Regions from separate parts of the Streptosporangium sp. NPDC050855 genome, predicted to be linked through region 2. Evidence: predicted binding sites of a transcription regulator. Region 2 holds the regulator's gene; each other region holds the start of a gene.
What was found. The regulator LexA, encoded in region 2, represses DNA repair genes until DNA is damaged. The targets are predictions, from matches to a motif close to TCGAACANNTGTTCGA.

Region 1: a site for LexA is predicted at 2,975-2,990, ahead of ruvC (crossover junction endodeoxyribonuclease RuvC). Genes of this name have one in related genera too.
Region 3: a site for LexA is predicted at 1,974-1,989, ahead of ACIBCT_RS27300 (SAV_6107 family HEPN domain-containing protein). Genes of this name have one in related genera too.

What each region holds. Positions count from the first base shown of each region.
Region 1 is NZ_JBITFY010000024.1:62,794-67,716, reverse strand. Features, by position in the region: gene yajC (preprotein translocase subunit YajC) at 6-386, opposite strand; gene ruvB (Holliday junction branch migration DNA helicase RuvB) at 639-1,694, opposite strand; gene ruvA (Holliday junction branch migration protein RuvA) at 1,729-2,349, opposite strand; gene ruvC (crossover junction endodeoxyribonuclease RuvC) at 2,346-2,942, opposite strand; gene eis (enhanced intracellular survival protein Eis) at 3,072-4,298, opposite strand; gene ACIBCT_RS34785 (cation:proton antiporter) at 4,369-4,923, opposite strand, start outside.
Region 2 is NZ_JBITFY010000003.1:477,026-481,948, forward strand. Features, by position in the region: gene nrdR (transcriptional regulator NrdR) at 1-321, opposite strand, end outside; gene ACIBCT_RS10120 (hypothetical protein) at 957-1,136, opposite strand; gene lexA (transcriptional repressor LexA) at 2,272-2,982, shown strand; gene leuS (leucine--tRNA ligase) at 3,315-4,923, opposite strand, start outside.
Region 3 is NZ_JBITFY010000015.1:7,496-12,418, reverse strand. Features, by position in the region: gene ACIBCT_RS27315 (GNAT family N-acetyltransferase) at 1-128, opposite strand, end outside; gene ACIBCT_RS27310 (YbaK/EbsC family protein) at 214-690, opposite strand; gene ACIBCT_RS27305 (peptidoglycan-binding protein) at 810-1,688, shown strand; gene ACIBCT_RS27300 (SAV_6107 family HEPN domain-containing protein) at 2,239-2,685, shown strand; gene ACIBCT_RS27295 (PP2C family protein-serine/threonine phosphatase) at 2,989-4,128, opposite strand; gene ACIBCT_RS27290 (transcriptional regulator) at 4,345-4,839, opposite strand.

The DNA of each region.
Region 1 (4,923 bases), on a different contig from region 2:
CCTGCTCACGGTTTCCTGATCGTCGAGTCCTGGTCCTCGCCCCGCTGCTCGGCGGTCTTCGGCGCGTCCTGGACGACCGGGGTGGCCGGGGTCGCCGGGTCGGCGGTGTACGTGGTGTCGACGGCCTTGAGGTCCTCCTCCGCGTCGTCGACGGGGACCAGGACACGGCCGATCGCCGCCTTGACCCACCGGGTCTCGACTCCGGGGGCGATCTCCAGGATCACGTCGTCGGCGTCGATGGCCACCACGGTCCCGAAGAGACCCGTCGTGGTCATCACGCCGGTGCCGGGGGTGAGACTGTTCTGCATCTTGGCCTGTTCCTGCTGCCGCTTGCGCTGCGGGCGGATGAGCAGGAAGTAGAACACCACGACCATGAGAGCGATCATGATCAAACTCGAATAGCTGTCGCCCACGGGGCCGCTCCCTCTCTTGAGAATGACCGGCGGAAGCCGGACGTCTTGTACGGCCACGCCACTCAGCACGTCAGCCTACACAGCCGGCCAAGCCTAGGAGTTTAGGCGAGCTGTTAGGAGCGCGGCAACGAGGTCACGTTTCGGCGCACGAGGAAGTTCCCATTTCGATACTCTTGTCATTGATCTGTGATCAATCCCGTACGTTCTCCCTACCGATTCCACACGCTATATCTTCCCGGGCTCGTCCCCGAGCCCGACCAGGAACGAGGCGCCGAAGGCGTCCGGCGGGGGGGTCAGCCCCAGGTGGGTCCAGGCCGCGGCGGTCGCCACCCGGCCCCTGGGCGTACGGGCCAGCAGCCCCTGGCGCACCAGGAACGGCTCGGCCACCACCTCGACCGTCTCCGGCTCCTCCCCCACCGCGACCGCCAGCGTCGACAGCCCCACCGGCCCGCCGCCGAACTTGCGCAGCAGCGCCCCGAGCACCGCCCGGTCCAGCCGGTCGAGCCCCTCGGCGTCGACCTCGTAGAGGTTGAGCGCGGCCGAGGCGATGTCCTTGGTCACCACGCCGTCGGCGCGGACCTCGGCGAAGTCGCGGACCCTGCGCAGCAGGCGGTTGGCGATACGGGGCGTGCCGCGCGAGCGCCCGGCGATCTCCTGGGCGGCGTCGGCGGGAAGGGTGACGCCCAGCAGCCGCGAGGAGCGGTGCAGCACCTGCTCCAGCTCGGCGACCCCGTAGAAGTCCATGTGCGCGACGAAGCCGAAGCGGTCGCGCAGCGGAGCGGGCAGCATGCCGGCCCGGGTGGTGGCCCCGACCAGGGTGAACGGGGCGATCTCCAGGGGGATGGCGGTCGCCCCCGGCCCCTTGCCCACCACGATGTCGACGCGGAAGTCCTCCATCGCGAGGTAGAGCATCTCCTCGGCGGGCCTGGCCATCCGGTGGATCTCGTCGATGAACAGGACCTCGCCCTCCGACAGGGTCGACAGGATCGCCGCGAGGTCACCGGCCCGTTCCAGTGCGGGCCCGGAGGTGATCCGGAGCGGCACCGAGAGCTCGGTCGCGATGATCATGGAGAGGGTCGTCTTGCCGAGTCCCGGGCCGCCGCTCATCAGCACGTGGTCCGGCGGCCGGTTGCGCCGCAGCGCGCTCTGCAGCACCAGCGAGAGCTGCTCGCGCACCCGCGCCTGGCCGATGAACTCGTCCAGCCGCTTGGGCCGCAGCGCCGCCTCGATGTTCTGCTCGTCGTCCTCGGCGTCCGGCGACACCAGGTCCCGCTCGCTCACGCCCGTCCGCCTTCCCTCGCCGGCCACAGGTCCGTCATCGCACGCTCAGCACCCGCAGGGCGGCCTTGAGCAGGGCCGCCACCGGCGGGGTGCGGCCCTCGGCCAGCGCCGTGTCGGCCTGGGGTGCGACCGCGGCGACGGCCTCGTCGGCGTCGCGGGCCGAGTAGCCGAGCCCGACCAGGCCGGAGTGGACCTGGTCGCGCCAGACGGGCACCGGGGCGTCGCCGTTGAGCGCGGCGGTGACGGCCTCCTCGGGGGTGCCGAGCTTGTCCTTGAGGTCGACGATGATCCGCTGGGCGCCCTTGGGGCCCACCCCGGGGACCCTGGTCAGCGCCTTGACGTCGGCGGCGGCCACGGCCATCCGGAGCGCGTTGGGGGTGTGCACCGCCAGCATCGCCAGCGCGACCTTGGGGCCGACCCCGCTGGCCGCCTGGAGCATCTCGAAGATGCCGCGCTCGTCGTCGGTGGCGAAGCCGAAGAGCGTCAGCGACTCCTCGCGGACCACCAGCGAGGTGGCCAGCCGCACCTCCTCGCCCTGCCTGAGCGTCGCCAGCGTCGTCGGGGTGCAGTGCACCCGGACGCCGACGCCGCCGACCTCGACGATCGCCCCGTCGGGCGCGATCGCGGTCACCTGTCCCCGAACCGAGGCGATCACGTGCTGGTTCCTCTCGAGTATCCGGCCGTCCCGCCCCGGCCGCGGAAGTAGGCCGCGGCGGTCGTCTTCGGGCCGCTCGCCGCCCTGGCCTTGGCCGCGGCCTCGGCCAGCCTGTTCTGAGCGCCGCCCCGCCAGACGTGGCAGATGGCCAGGGCGAGCGCGTCCGCGGCGTCGGCGGGCTTGGGCATGGCGTCCAGCCGGAGCAGGCGGGTGACCATCGTGCCGACCTGCTGCTTGTCGGCCGTGCCGCTGCCGGTGATCGCGGCCTTGACCTCGGACGGCGTGTGCAGCGCCACCGGCAGCCCCCGGCGGGAGGCGCACAGGATCGCCACCGCGGAGGCCTGCGCGGTGCCCATCACGGTCCTGAGGTTGTGCTGGGCGAAGACCCGCTCCACGGCCACCGCGTCGGGTTCGACCTCGTCGAGCCACTGCTCGATGCCGGCCTCGATCGCCACCAGCCGGGCGCCGATCTCGTCGTCGGCGGGGGTACGGACCACCCCGACCCTGACCAGGTTCAGCGGCGCCCCGGGCCGCCCCTCGACCGCGCCGAGCCCGCATCGGGTCAGCCCGGGATCGACCCCCATCACCCGCAGCTCGGGCACCCGCACCGACACGCCTCCGCTCGCCGAACACCTGTTCGGTGGCAGACTCTACCGCGTGCGGGCACGGCGCGCACGGCTCTCGCGGGCCCGGCGGCCGGTGTCAGCCGGGGTCAGCCGGGGTCAGAAGGAGTCGAGCATGTACGGGGTGGCGCGGAAGGCCGTCTCCAGGACCCCGAGGACACCTGCGACATCCGCGGCACCCGCGGCATCCGGGGCGCCCGTGACACCGGTGGCGTCCGGGGATGCGGTGCCGGAGGGGACGGTGAGCGCCCCCGAGCGGTGCAGGGTGGCCGCCGGGACGCCCGCGAACAGCGCGGAGAAGCCCCCGGCGGTGAGGACCGGCACGGAGCCGGGCGGGGCCTCGGCGGGACGGGCCTCGCCGGCGCCACCGCGGACCGAGAGCCGCCAGGCGCCGGAGTTGGCGGGGCGGTGGGGATCCTCGACCCGGACGACGGTGTCGAGGGTGACGCCGTCGGGGAAGCCCCGGCCGGCGACGGCGGCGGGCAGGTCGACCACCCGGAACATCCAGCGGGTCTGGGTGACCTCGTCCTTCTTGCGTTCACCGATCAGCCAGAAGACCGGGTCGTCGGGGGCGACGATGGCGCGGACCGACGTGGCGATCGAGGACGAGGAGCCGATCAGCGACCACAGGGTGCGGGCGGTGGCCTCGGAGCCGGCCAGCAGGGCGTCGACCTCGATGTCGTCGCCGTCCCAGCGGTAGATCACGAACCCGTCGTCGGCCAGGTAGAGGAAGTCGTCCTCCTCCTCCAGCCACAGGCGCCAGGTCGGCTCGTCCCAGCAGATCGGGCCGGAGGCGCGGGCGCCGGCGTGCACCCGCCCCATGATCTCGATCACCTCGGCGGCGTCGCCGGGCCCCATCCGGCGGACCGGGGACCGCTCGGCGGGCCCGATCGCGCGCAGCGCCTCGGCCGGGAAGGTGGCCCGGTGCAGGGCTCCGGCGTGTTCCCAGCCGAGCGAGCGGTAGACGCGGGTCGCGGCCGGATAGAGCGCCGAGACCGGGTGCCCCAGCTCGGCGCAGCGGTCCACGGTGGCCCGCAGGAGCATCCGGCCGACGCCGCGCCCGCGGTCCTCCGGGGCGACCGTCACCGAGGCGACGCCGCCCATGGAGATCGGCCTGCCGTGCCACCACTGGGTGAAGTCGTTGATCCTGCTGGTGGCGATCAGCCGGGGGCCGTCGGCGACGCCGAGATACCTGCCGGCCTCCAGGACCGGGACGACCTGTGCCCGCCAGTCCTCCAGGTCACCGGACGGGATGATCCCGAAGGCGCGCCTGCGGTTGTCGAGCACCGCGTCGAGGTCGTCGGCGGTCAGGGGGCGTATCTCCACGAGCGGACAAGATAGTCGGCCGCCTCCCCGCCGGGCCAACCCTTTTTCGCGGCCCCCGGTCCCGCCGCCCTCAGAGGTGCTGGGTGGCGGGGTCGGCGTCCCGGGCGCGGCCGACCCGCTCGCGGAGCCGGTCCAGGCGAGTCATCACCGGCGTGGCCGAGATGCCGTGCACGACCAGGGAGGCCAGCACCGTGAAGGCGACCACCGCCCACAGCTCCGCGGCCGGTACGCCGAAGTCGGCCTGGCCGAGGGCGTAGGCGAGGTAGAACAGCGAGCCGATGCCGCGGATGCCGAAGAACGCGGTCGCGATGCGCTCGCGCGGACCGGCCCGTCCGCCCAGTTCGGCCAGCCATCCGGTCAGTGGCCGGATCACCAGGATCAGCAGCAGGCCGACGGCGGCGCCCCGCCAGGTGAGCGCGTTCAGCCCGCCGGTGGCGATGAACCCGCCGAGCAGGACGATCAGCCAGGCGGTGAACAGCCGCTCGATCTGCTCGATGAAGCCGTGCAGCACCCCGTTGTAGCCGTGGTCGCGCTCGGCGGCCCTGATCGTGCAGGCGGTCACGAACACCGCGATGAAGCCGTACCCGTGCACCAGCTCGGTCAGGCCGTAGGCCAGGAACGTCGC
Region 2 (4,923 bases):
CAGCCCGACCTCGTGGGCCGCGATCTCGGCGCATCCGGTGGCCCGGATGCTCTCCTCGACCCGCTGGCCCAGCTGCGCCAGGGCGTCCTCGCCGACGGACCGTCCCTGACACGCCCGCCGGACCCCGGCGATCACCTTGTCCCTGAAGAACGGTTCGGTCACGCCGCTGCGCTTGCTCACCATGAGCAGGACGGTCTCCTGCGTGGTGAACCTCCGCCCGCACTCCGGACAGGTGCGCCGGCGGCGGATCGCGCCGCCGTCCTCGGTGGACCGGCTGTCGATGACCCGGGTGTCAGGATGACGACAGAACGGACAGTGCACGTGTGCCGCCTTCCTGACCTGCCGAAGCGGCCCACCCACCTCATCCGCCCCACGACACGCGCGCGGATACGCTCGCGCACGCCTCTCGATCAGTCGAGAGGCGGTAATGGAACCACAATCTATGGTGAAGTGTTGAGGTGCAGCCACTAGATGTTGTGGTTCCAACCGTAGAAGTGCGCGACCATGAACGCAAGTTGAAAGGACCTTGCGGCGCGAAGTCGCTGATCAGCCGTTATTCCCCGGCGTGTCGCCGGTCCGCCCGATGTGCTCGCGCCCCCCGGGTCACCCGCTTCACCCACGCCCCGCCCGCACGCCACCGCTCCGCCCACGCCTCTGTCGTGCGTCACCCGTTCCGCCCACCGCGTCCCGCCCCCGGGCCGGCCGCCTCCCCCGCGCCCTGCCCGCACGTCAACCGCTTCGCCCACCGTCCCGCCCGCTTCACCCGTGCCCCGCTCGCGTCCCGGGCGCGGGTCCCGGGCGCGGGTCCCGGGCGCGCGGTGAGATCGCGCGCCCGGAGACGCCCCCCTTACGGCAGCAGGCTCCGGAGAAGGTCGAGTCCGGTGCCGGACCGGAACGCCGGGCCGCGGGGCCCGCCGGGGTCTGTGACGCGGCCGACCAACGGGACGGCCCTTCCGCTACGCCGGCGCCTCCACGACCCTCCACGGCGTGTCGCCCTTCCAGGGCGTGTCGCCGACGTGCGCCGTGACCGGGGACGGGCCCCGCCCTCCGGCCGGCTCGCCCGCCGAGATCGCGTCGATGCGCCCGCCGATCCAGAGCACTCCCAGGGTGAACAGCACCAGCGTCACCGCCGCCACGATCCTCCCACGCCGGGTGAGCCGGAGAGGCCGCCTGACCGCCTCGGGCCGGGACGTGACCGGCCGGAGAGCACCGGCCCCGGAGGCGCCGGAGCGGGACGTGCCGGAGCGGGGCACACCTGACCGGGGCGCGCTGGAGCGGGGCGTACCGGAGCGCTTTCCAGGGCGAGAGCGGCCGGGGCGGGACGGGACGACCTCGGGCGCGGCCGGCCCACCGGAGCGGGCGACGCCCGAGCGGGAGGCGCCGGGCCCGGGAACACCGGTCCGTGAGGCATCGTTCCGCGAGGCATCGTTCCGCGAGGCATCGGCCCGGGAGGCATCGGTCCGCGAGGTGCCGGTCCGAGCGGAGGAGCCGGACCGGGTGGCGCCGGACCTGGCGGCTCCGCGCCGGGTCTCGGCGCGCCCACCCCGGCCACGTCCGGACTCGCCGGAGCGGGCGGCTCCACGGCCGGATCCGGGCGGTGCGGGCCGGGAGCCGGAGAGGGGGCCCCCGGAGCGGAACAGCGCGGGAACCGCCTGCGCGGCACCACCGGAATCACCCGGACCGCCCGGGCCCGCCGGACCACCCGGTGCTCCCCCGCGCCGCGCCGTCCGCGCACGATCGGGCCCTCCGGCCGCTCCGGAGCCACGCGCTCCGGAGCCACGCCCGGACCCGCGCGCCGGGTCGGCCTCCCGTCCCGGCCCCGGCTCCCAGGCCGGGCCCGTCCGTCTGGCCGGGCCCGCCTCTCGCCCCGGGCCCGCCTGTCGTGCCGGATCCGCCTCTCGCCCCGGACCCTGCTCCCGCACCGGCCCCGGCTCCGGTCTCGGCGGCGGCACGAGCCGCAGACGCGGTGCGCCAGAGGCCCCAGAGGCCCCTGAGGACCGGTATGCCGCCCGGGATCGGGACGCGGACGTGGATCGCGGTGTCGTCGTGGTCGGTTTCATGGTGGCCCCCATCCCCTCGACCTGGCCGAACACATGTCGAAGAAAGATCGGCGAATCGAACACGATGTCGATCGAACTCCCGTACGATGTTGTACACCACGGCGTGGCCGATATCGAGGACATTCGAACAATTGTTTGAATATGATCTTGGGCCGAGATATGGTCGCTGTGTGCGACGTGTTCAATACAGATCGGGAGGCGAGGAGTTCGTATGAGCCAGCACGACCAGAACGGTTCGGCCGTCAGCGACCTGGCGGTGCGAAGGCGTGACTCCCTTGGCCTCACCCCCAGGCAGCGGAAGATCCTTGAGGTGATCCGGGACTCGGTGCAGCAGCGCGGCTACCCGCCGTCCATGCGCGAGATCGGTGAGGCCGTGCAGCTCACCAGCACCTCCAGCGTGTCGCACCAGTTGACGGCATTGCAGCGCAAGGGCTACCTGCGCCGTGACCCGCACCGGCCCCGCGCCCTCGAGGTGCGCCTTCCCGGCGAGCCGGTGCTCTGGGTGGATCCCGACTCCGACCAGGACGAGGCACCGGTCAGCCGGCCGACCGCCGCCTACGTGCCGCTGGTCGGGCGCATCGCCGCCGGTGGCCCGATCCTCGCCGAGGAGAGCATCGAGGACGTCTTCGCGCTGCCCAAGCAGCTCGTCGGCGAGGGCACGCTCTTCCTCCTCCAGGTGACCGGTGACTCGATGATCGAGGCGGCCATCGCCAACGGCGACTGGGTGGTCGTGCGCCAGCAGCCCGTGGCCGACAACGGCGACGTGGTCGCGGCGATGATCGACGGTGAGGCCACCGTGAAGACCTTCAAGCGCAGGGACGGCCATGTCTGGCTGGTCCCGCACAACCCCAACTACGACCCGATCCCCGGTGACGAGGCCACCGTCCTGGGCAAGGTCGTGGCGGTCCTCCGCAAGCTCTGAGGCACACGAGCTCCGGGGCACACGGCTCTAGGGCATCGGGACACGACGCGTCGCACGAAGCGGTACACGCCGATGGGCGGCACCCCTCGAAGGGGGTGCCGCCCATCGGCGTTCTCAACGGTTCTCACCGGCCCCTCGGACTCCCGGGTCCGGTCAGGGTTCGGGTCCTTGAGCCAGGGTCAGGGTTCGAGTCCTTGAGCCAAGGTCAGGGTCCCCGAGTCAGGGTCAGAACCAGGGCCGGAGGGCCGAGGCCCTGGGTTCCCGGCCCCTCCCCGCCCCGGTTCCCCGGTCACGGCCGGTCCGGACGCCCCGCGAGAGGCCGGGGTCACCGCTCAGGGGACGATGTTGACCAGCTTGGGCGCGCGGACGATGACCTTGCGCGGCTCGCCGGACAGGAAGGCCCGGACCTTCTCCGACCCCAGGGCCAGCGCCTCCAGGTCGATCTCGGAGATCTCCGGTGAGACCTCCAGCCTGTCGCGCACCTTGCCCGCGACCTGGACGACACAGGTGACGGACTCCTGGACCAGCAGCGCCGGGTCCGCCACCGGCCAGCCCGCCAGGGCGACCGAACCGGTGTGGCCCAGCCGCTCCCAGCCCTCCTCGGCCGCGTACGGCGCGACCAGCGACAGCATGACCGCCAGTGCCTCCGCGGCCTCCCTGACCGCGGGGTCTGCGGCGCCGGGCCCGGAGTCGATGGCCTTGCGCGCCGCGCTGGTCAGCTCCATCATCCGGGCCACCGCGACGTTGAAGCGGTAGGACTCGACCAGCTTCGTGACCTCGTCCACGGTGTGGTGGACGATCCTGCGCAGGCTCACGTCTCCGGCGGTGACGTCGACGCCGGGGGCCGAGGCCGCGCCCGCCTCGGCCATGACGCGGAACGCGCGGGCCAGGAACTTCTGCGACGCCGCCGCGGAGACGTCGGCCCAGTCGATGTCGTCCTCGGGCGGTCCGGCGAACAGCACGGTCAGCCGTACCGCGTCGACGCCGTGGGCGTCGATCTGCTGGCCCAGGTCGACGCCGTTGCCCAGGGACTTGGACATCGCCTTGCCCTGGTTGATGACCTGCCCCTGGTTCAGCAGGCGGGTGAACGGCTCGGCGAAGTCGACCATGCCCATGTCGTGCAGGACCTTGGTGAAGAACCTGGCGTACAGCAGGTGCAGCACGGCGTGCTCGACGCCGCCGATGTACTGGTCGATCGGGCCCCACCTGCGGACGCCCTCGATGTCGAACGGGCCGTCCTCGCAGGCCGGGTCGACGTAGCGCAGGAAGTACCACGAGGAGTCGACGAAGGTGTCCATCGTGTCGGTGTCGCGCCGTGCCGGGCCACCGCACTTCGGGCAGGAGACGTTGACCCAGTCCTCGGCCGAGGCCAGCGGGGAGACGCCCTTGGGCGCCAGGGCCTCACCGCGCAGGTCGGGCAGGGTGACCGGCAGCTGGTCGTCGGGGACGGGGACCTCGCCGCAGTCGCCGCAGTGGATGATCGGGATCGGGCAGCCCCAGAAACGCTGGCGGGACAGCAGCCAGTCGCGCAGCCGGAAGTTGACCGTCGCGCGGCCGGTGTCGCGCTCGCTCAGCACCTCGATGATCTTCCGGATCGCATCGGCCTTGGCCAGGCCGTCCAGCGGACCGGAGTTGACCATCGTCCCGTCGCCGGAGGTGGCGACACCGGTCTCGCCGGGGTCGGCCAGGCCGGTGTGCACGACCACCCGTACCGGCAGGTCGAAGGCGCGGGCGAAGTCCAGGTCGCGCTGGTCGTGGGCGGGAACCGCCATGATGGCGCCGTGGCCGTAGTCGGACAGCACGTAGTCGGCGGCCCAGACCGGCATGCGCTCGCCGCTGACCGGGTTGATCGCGTACCGGCCCAGGAAGACGCCGGTCTTCTCCTTCTCGGTGGACAGCCGGTCGATGTCCGACAGCTTCGACACCTCGGTCCGGTACGCC
Region 3 (4,923 bases), on a different contig from region 2:
TTGCGCATGATCGCCCTGCGCCCCGGGAGCTGGTCGGCCGGTGGGTTCATCGCCCTGGTGTAGACGTCGAGGACCGCGTCCAGCCGGAGCGTGAACTCGTCGGGGCCGATCCGTCGCAGTCCGGTCACGCATCGCACCCTAGCAGGGCGGTCGCGGCGCCGAGCCACCGCGCCGGGCGGGCCCGGCCACGACCGGCCGGGCGCGCGCGATCCCTCACTCGACCTCGGCGGGGACGCCGCCGGTGATGCGGACGAGCTCGTCGAACGAGGTCGGGAAAACGGTGTGCGGGTGGCCCGCGGCGGCCCAGACGACCTCGTGCCGGCCGAGCCAGGTGTCGACCAGGGTCCTGATCGGCGCGGGGTGACCGATCGGGGCGACCCCGCCGATGGCCTGGCCGGTGGCCGCCCGGACGAAGGCGGCATCGGCGCGCCGTACCCTCGCCGCGCCGATCCTCCCGGCGACCAGGGCGGTGTCCACCCGGTGGGCGCCGCTGGTCAGCACCAGGAGGGGCTCGCCGTCGGCATCGAACACGAGGCTGTTGGCGATGGCCCCGACCTCGCAGCCGAGCTGCGCGGCCGCGGTGGCGGCGGTCGGGGTGGCTTCGGCGAAGAAGACGATCTCGCCGGGGACGCCGTGCTCGCGCAGTGCCGCGGCGACCTTCTCGACGTTCGGATGCAACTTTTCTGACACGCGGACACTCTAAACAGATCGACGGCCCATCGCCGCCACATGACGCTCCACGTGCACGGGGAAGGCGTGCGCTATGGTCCCTTGACCCGATCGATAGTGATATGAGGAGTTGGTGGAAAATGGGGGTTGGACGGCGGCTGAGAACGGCCGCGCTGACGACGGCGGGAGCCGTGCTCTTCTCCTCGGTGTCGGTGTCGTCCTCCGCGTCCTGGGCGGTCGCCGCCACGGCTCCGGCCGCGGCCTCGGCGGTGGCCGTGACGACGGCGACGTCCGGGACCTCGGCCGTGCCGGGGATCTCCGGGGTGTCCGGAACGGCCGTGACGCCCGGGACGGCGTCCGCCGGGTCCGGCTTCGCCGCGCCCGGTAAGACGCTCAAGCTTGGCGCCAAGGGCGCCGCGGTGAAGACGCTGCAGAGCAGGCTGGCCGCGCTCGGCTACCTGCCGGGCAGGATCGACGGCCGCTACGGCGGGGCGACCCTGGCGGCGGTCTGGGCCTTCCAGAAGGTGAACGGCATCCGGCCGACCAGCACGGTGGCACGCAGGACCTGGACCGCGCTGGAGGCGCCCCGGGCGCCCAGGGTGCTGGTCACCAGGGGGAAGCCGACCCGGGTGGAGGTCGACCTCACCAAGCAGGTGATGGTCCTCTACGCCGGCGGAGCGGTGAAGCTGGTCAGCCACATCTCCTCGGGCAGCGGGATCGCCTACTGCGAGACGGCCACCTGGCAGGGCAGGACCCAGCGGTTCTGCGGGAACGCCCGCACGCCCACCGGCGACTACAAGACCACCTGGCGCCGCGACGGCTGGCACGTCTCCTACCTGGGACAGCTCTACAACCCGATCTTCTTCAACGGCGGCATCGCCTTCCACGGCGCGCTGTCGGTGCCGCTGGCGCCCGCCTCCCACGGCTGCGTCCGGCTGCCGATGCACGTGGCGGAGGTCCTGCCCGGCCTGCTCGGCACGGGGGTGCCGGTTCACGTACGCGGCAGGTTCGTCCGCTAGCGGACGGCGCGGCCGGCCCTGACCCGCCGGCCGCGTGACACGCCCGCGGCGACGCGCCCGTGGTGACACTCATGTCGCGATGGGTTCGCGGTGACGTGCCGACTGTGACGTATCCCTCATCGCGAGCCTTTCACGACCCGCCGTTCATGATCTGCCGCTCGTGGTGCGCGGCCCATGACGCGCTCAGGGCTCGCCGGTTCGATCCGGTACCGCTCTTCGAAGGCCCCGGGAGGTCCGTTCTCCTCCTCCCGGGGCCTTCTCGTGCGCGTGAACGGATACCGAAGATCGAACTTTTGTTCGCCGTTCTACTTGACAGTGCGAGTGGTCGAATTTATGTTCGATGGTAATGACGCGGCGCCTTGCGGCCCGTGTCCAGGGCGGTCGGGCGGGCCCACGTCGTCGGCGGAGACGATCGGGCCCGGTCGGGACGGGCGGGGAGAGGGGAAGCTCCTCGTCCGGCCGTCCGGCGAATTTGTCGGTGGGGTCTGAAAGTGTGGTATCCACCGGCGAAAACGTCGGGAGCCGCTTGCGACCAAGGAGGCTGAAGCGCATGACCCCTCGGCTCAGCGATTCCGGCGGGCCCCGGTTGTCCCCCACGGTGCGGGCGCACCTCACAGACGCGCGTGACTGCCTCGAAGAGGCAGCCGCCGCCCGGACGTCCGCCACACGTTATGTCGCGGCGCACCTCGCGGCGCTGAGGGCGGCGGCCGCTGTCCTGGCCGCGCGCCCCCGTCCCATGCAGGGCCGCAGGCGCCGGCTCCGCAGTGCCTGGGAGTTGCTGCCCGAGGCAGAGCCCCGGCTGGCCGACTGGGCGCCCTACTTCGAGATGAGCGCCGCCAAGCGCGCCTCGGCCGAGGCGGGGATGACCCGCGTCGTGTCGTCGAGGGACGCCGAGGAGCTCATCTCGGAGGCGGAGCGCTTCGTCAACGCGGTGGAGGACCTGCTCGGCGTGCCGACGCAGCCCATGCTCCCCGGCCGTGTGCCCCTGGCCGGGTAGTCCACCCCCGGCATGGCCTTTCCCGGCCGGTAGCCCACGCTCCCCGGCCGCACCCCCCTCAGCAGGCCATACCCCTCTCGACCGGTCACACCTTCCCGGCCGCACTCCCTCAGCGGGCCATACCACCTCGGCCGGTCACGCCTTCCCGCCGGCCGGTCACACCTTCTCGGCGGGCCGCGTCTTCCGGCAGGCCGCCTCTCCGCCAGGCGAGCCGCTCCTCGTTCCCCTGACCGGCCGGCTCGCGATTCCCGGCCTTGATCCCCGATCGGCTCACGCTCCCCGGCGGGGCGGGCCCGCCCGGTCTCAGGCGGCCGAGGAGGTCGAGGAGGTGCGGTGGGCGGCGCGGTGGCGCAGGAGCAGCATGGCCGCGTCGTCGCCCAGCGGCCGGCCCACGTGGCGCAGCAGGTCGGCGCGGAGGGCGTCCAGCGATCCCTGGGGATCGGCGCCGTCCAGCAGGTGCGCCCGCTCGGCCAGCGGGTAGAACTCCCCGGCCCCGTCGCGGGCCTCGATGACCCCGTCGGTGTAGAAGAGGACCTGGTCACCCGGTTCGAACGGGACGCGGTAGGGCTGCGGCCTGCTGGTCTCCAGTGAGCTCATGCCCAGGGGGAGCGCCTCGTCCGGCGGATCGGCGAACCAGATCCCGCCGTCACCACCGAGCACCATGGGCGGCGGGTGGCCGCAGTTGACGACGGTGATGGCGGACCCGCCGCCGATCTCGGCCAGCACGGCGGTCACGAACTGCTCGCCCGACAGCTCCCTGGTCAGGGCGTTCTCCAGGCGGGCCACCACGCCTTGGAGCGTTCCCTCGTCATGGGCCGCCTCCCGGAAGGCGCCGAGCACCACGGCCGCGGTCTCCACCGCCTCCAGCCCCTTGCCCTGGACGTCCCCCACGATGATCCGGACCCCGTGCGGGGTGCTGACGACCTCGTACAGGTCGCCGCCGATCCTGGCCTCGGCGGTGGCGGAGGTGTACGAGACGGCCACGCCGATGCCGGGGCCGGCCCGGCGCGGGACCGGGCGCAGCAGCACCCGCTGGGCGGCCTCGGCCACCGAGCGCACGTCGGCGAGCTGGTTCTCGTGGCGCAGCCGCCCGGCGCTGGCCAGCACGCTGGCCACGGTGACGCCGAGGATGGCGACCATGGTGATGTTCGTGCGGGGCATCCAGAGGATGTCGTTGTAGAGGCCCAGCATGATGCACAGGGCGAAGGCGACCACCCCGACCACGGTGGTGCGGGTCAGCCCGCACGCCACGCTGGCGAAGGCCGGGCCCAGGGCGAGCAGCGGCAGGAGGCCGGAGGTGGGGCCCGAGCCGAAGTCGATCAAAGCCACGACGGCCATCACGACGAACGGCAGCAGCTTGAGGGTGTCCTGCGTCCTGGTGGTGCCGATCGAGGTCAGCAACCGCAGGAAGGCCCGCGTCCTGGTCGAGCCCAGTGAGGCCATGAGGGCGCGAAGGCGGCTTTCAGGGCGCGATCGAGAACGATCGGGCCGATCGTCTCCCGGAGCCATCTCCACCACATCTCGCCGAGGGCATGTCTGCCTTTTCCTACCACAGTGGCCGACGGCGGGGCGGGAGGAAAGACGTCTTCAGCTGAGAGCGGGATTATCGGCGGCGGGGTGGGCACGCCGGATCCGGCGCACCCACGACCGGTCAGGCCGTCAGAAGGACTCGACGGCTCGGCGAGCCTCGGGGTCCAGGACGCCCCAGCCGATCAGTTCCTCGGTGAGCTCACTGGGGGACTTGTCGTATATCACGGCGAGGGAGCGCAGGTCCTCCTGGCGGATGGACAGCACCTTGCCGTTGTAGTCACCACGCTGGCTCTGGATGGTGGCCGCGTAGCGGGCGAGCGCGCCGGCCTTCTCCTTGGGGAGCTGGGCGAGGCGCTCAAGGTCGATGACAAGCTTCGGTGTCGGGCCGAGAGGGCTGGGAGCGGCCCCTCCGGGCAGCAGTTCCGAGACCGGCACCCCGTAGAAATCGGCAAGCTCGGCAAGCTTCTGCACCGTGACGGCCCGGTCGCCACGCTCGTAGGAACCGACGACCACCGCCTTCCAGCGCCCACGGGACTTCTCCTCGACCCCGTGCAGGGAAAGGCCCTGCTGGGTGCGGATGGCACGAAGTCTTGCACCCAGTGACTTGGCGTACTCAGACGGCATGGTGTGGCCCCCCGGCTCTCTATGTACTGCTCTCAACTTGATTGTGCTACCTCGCAACTTATGCCCCAGTCACCGGGTTGGCGC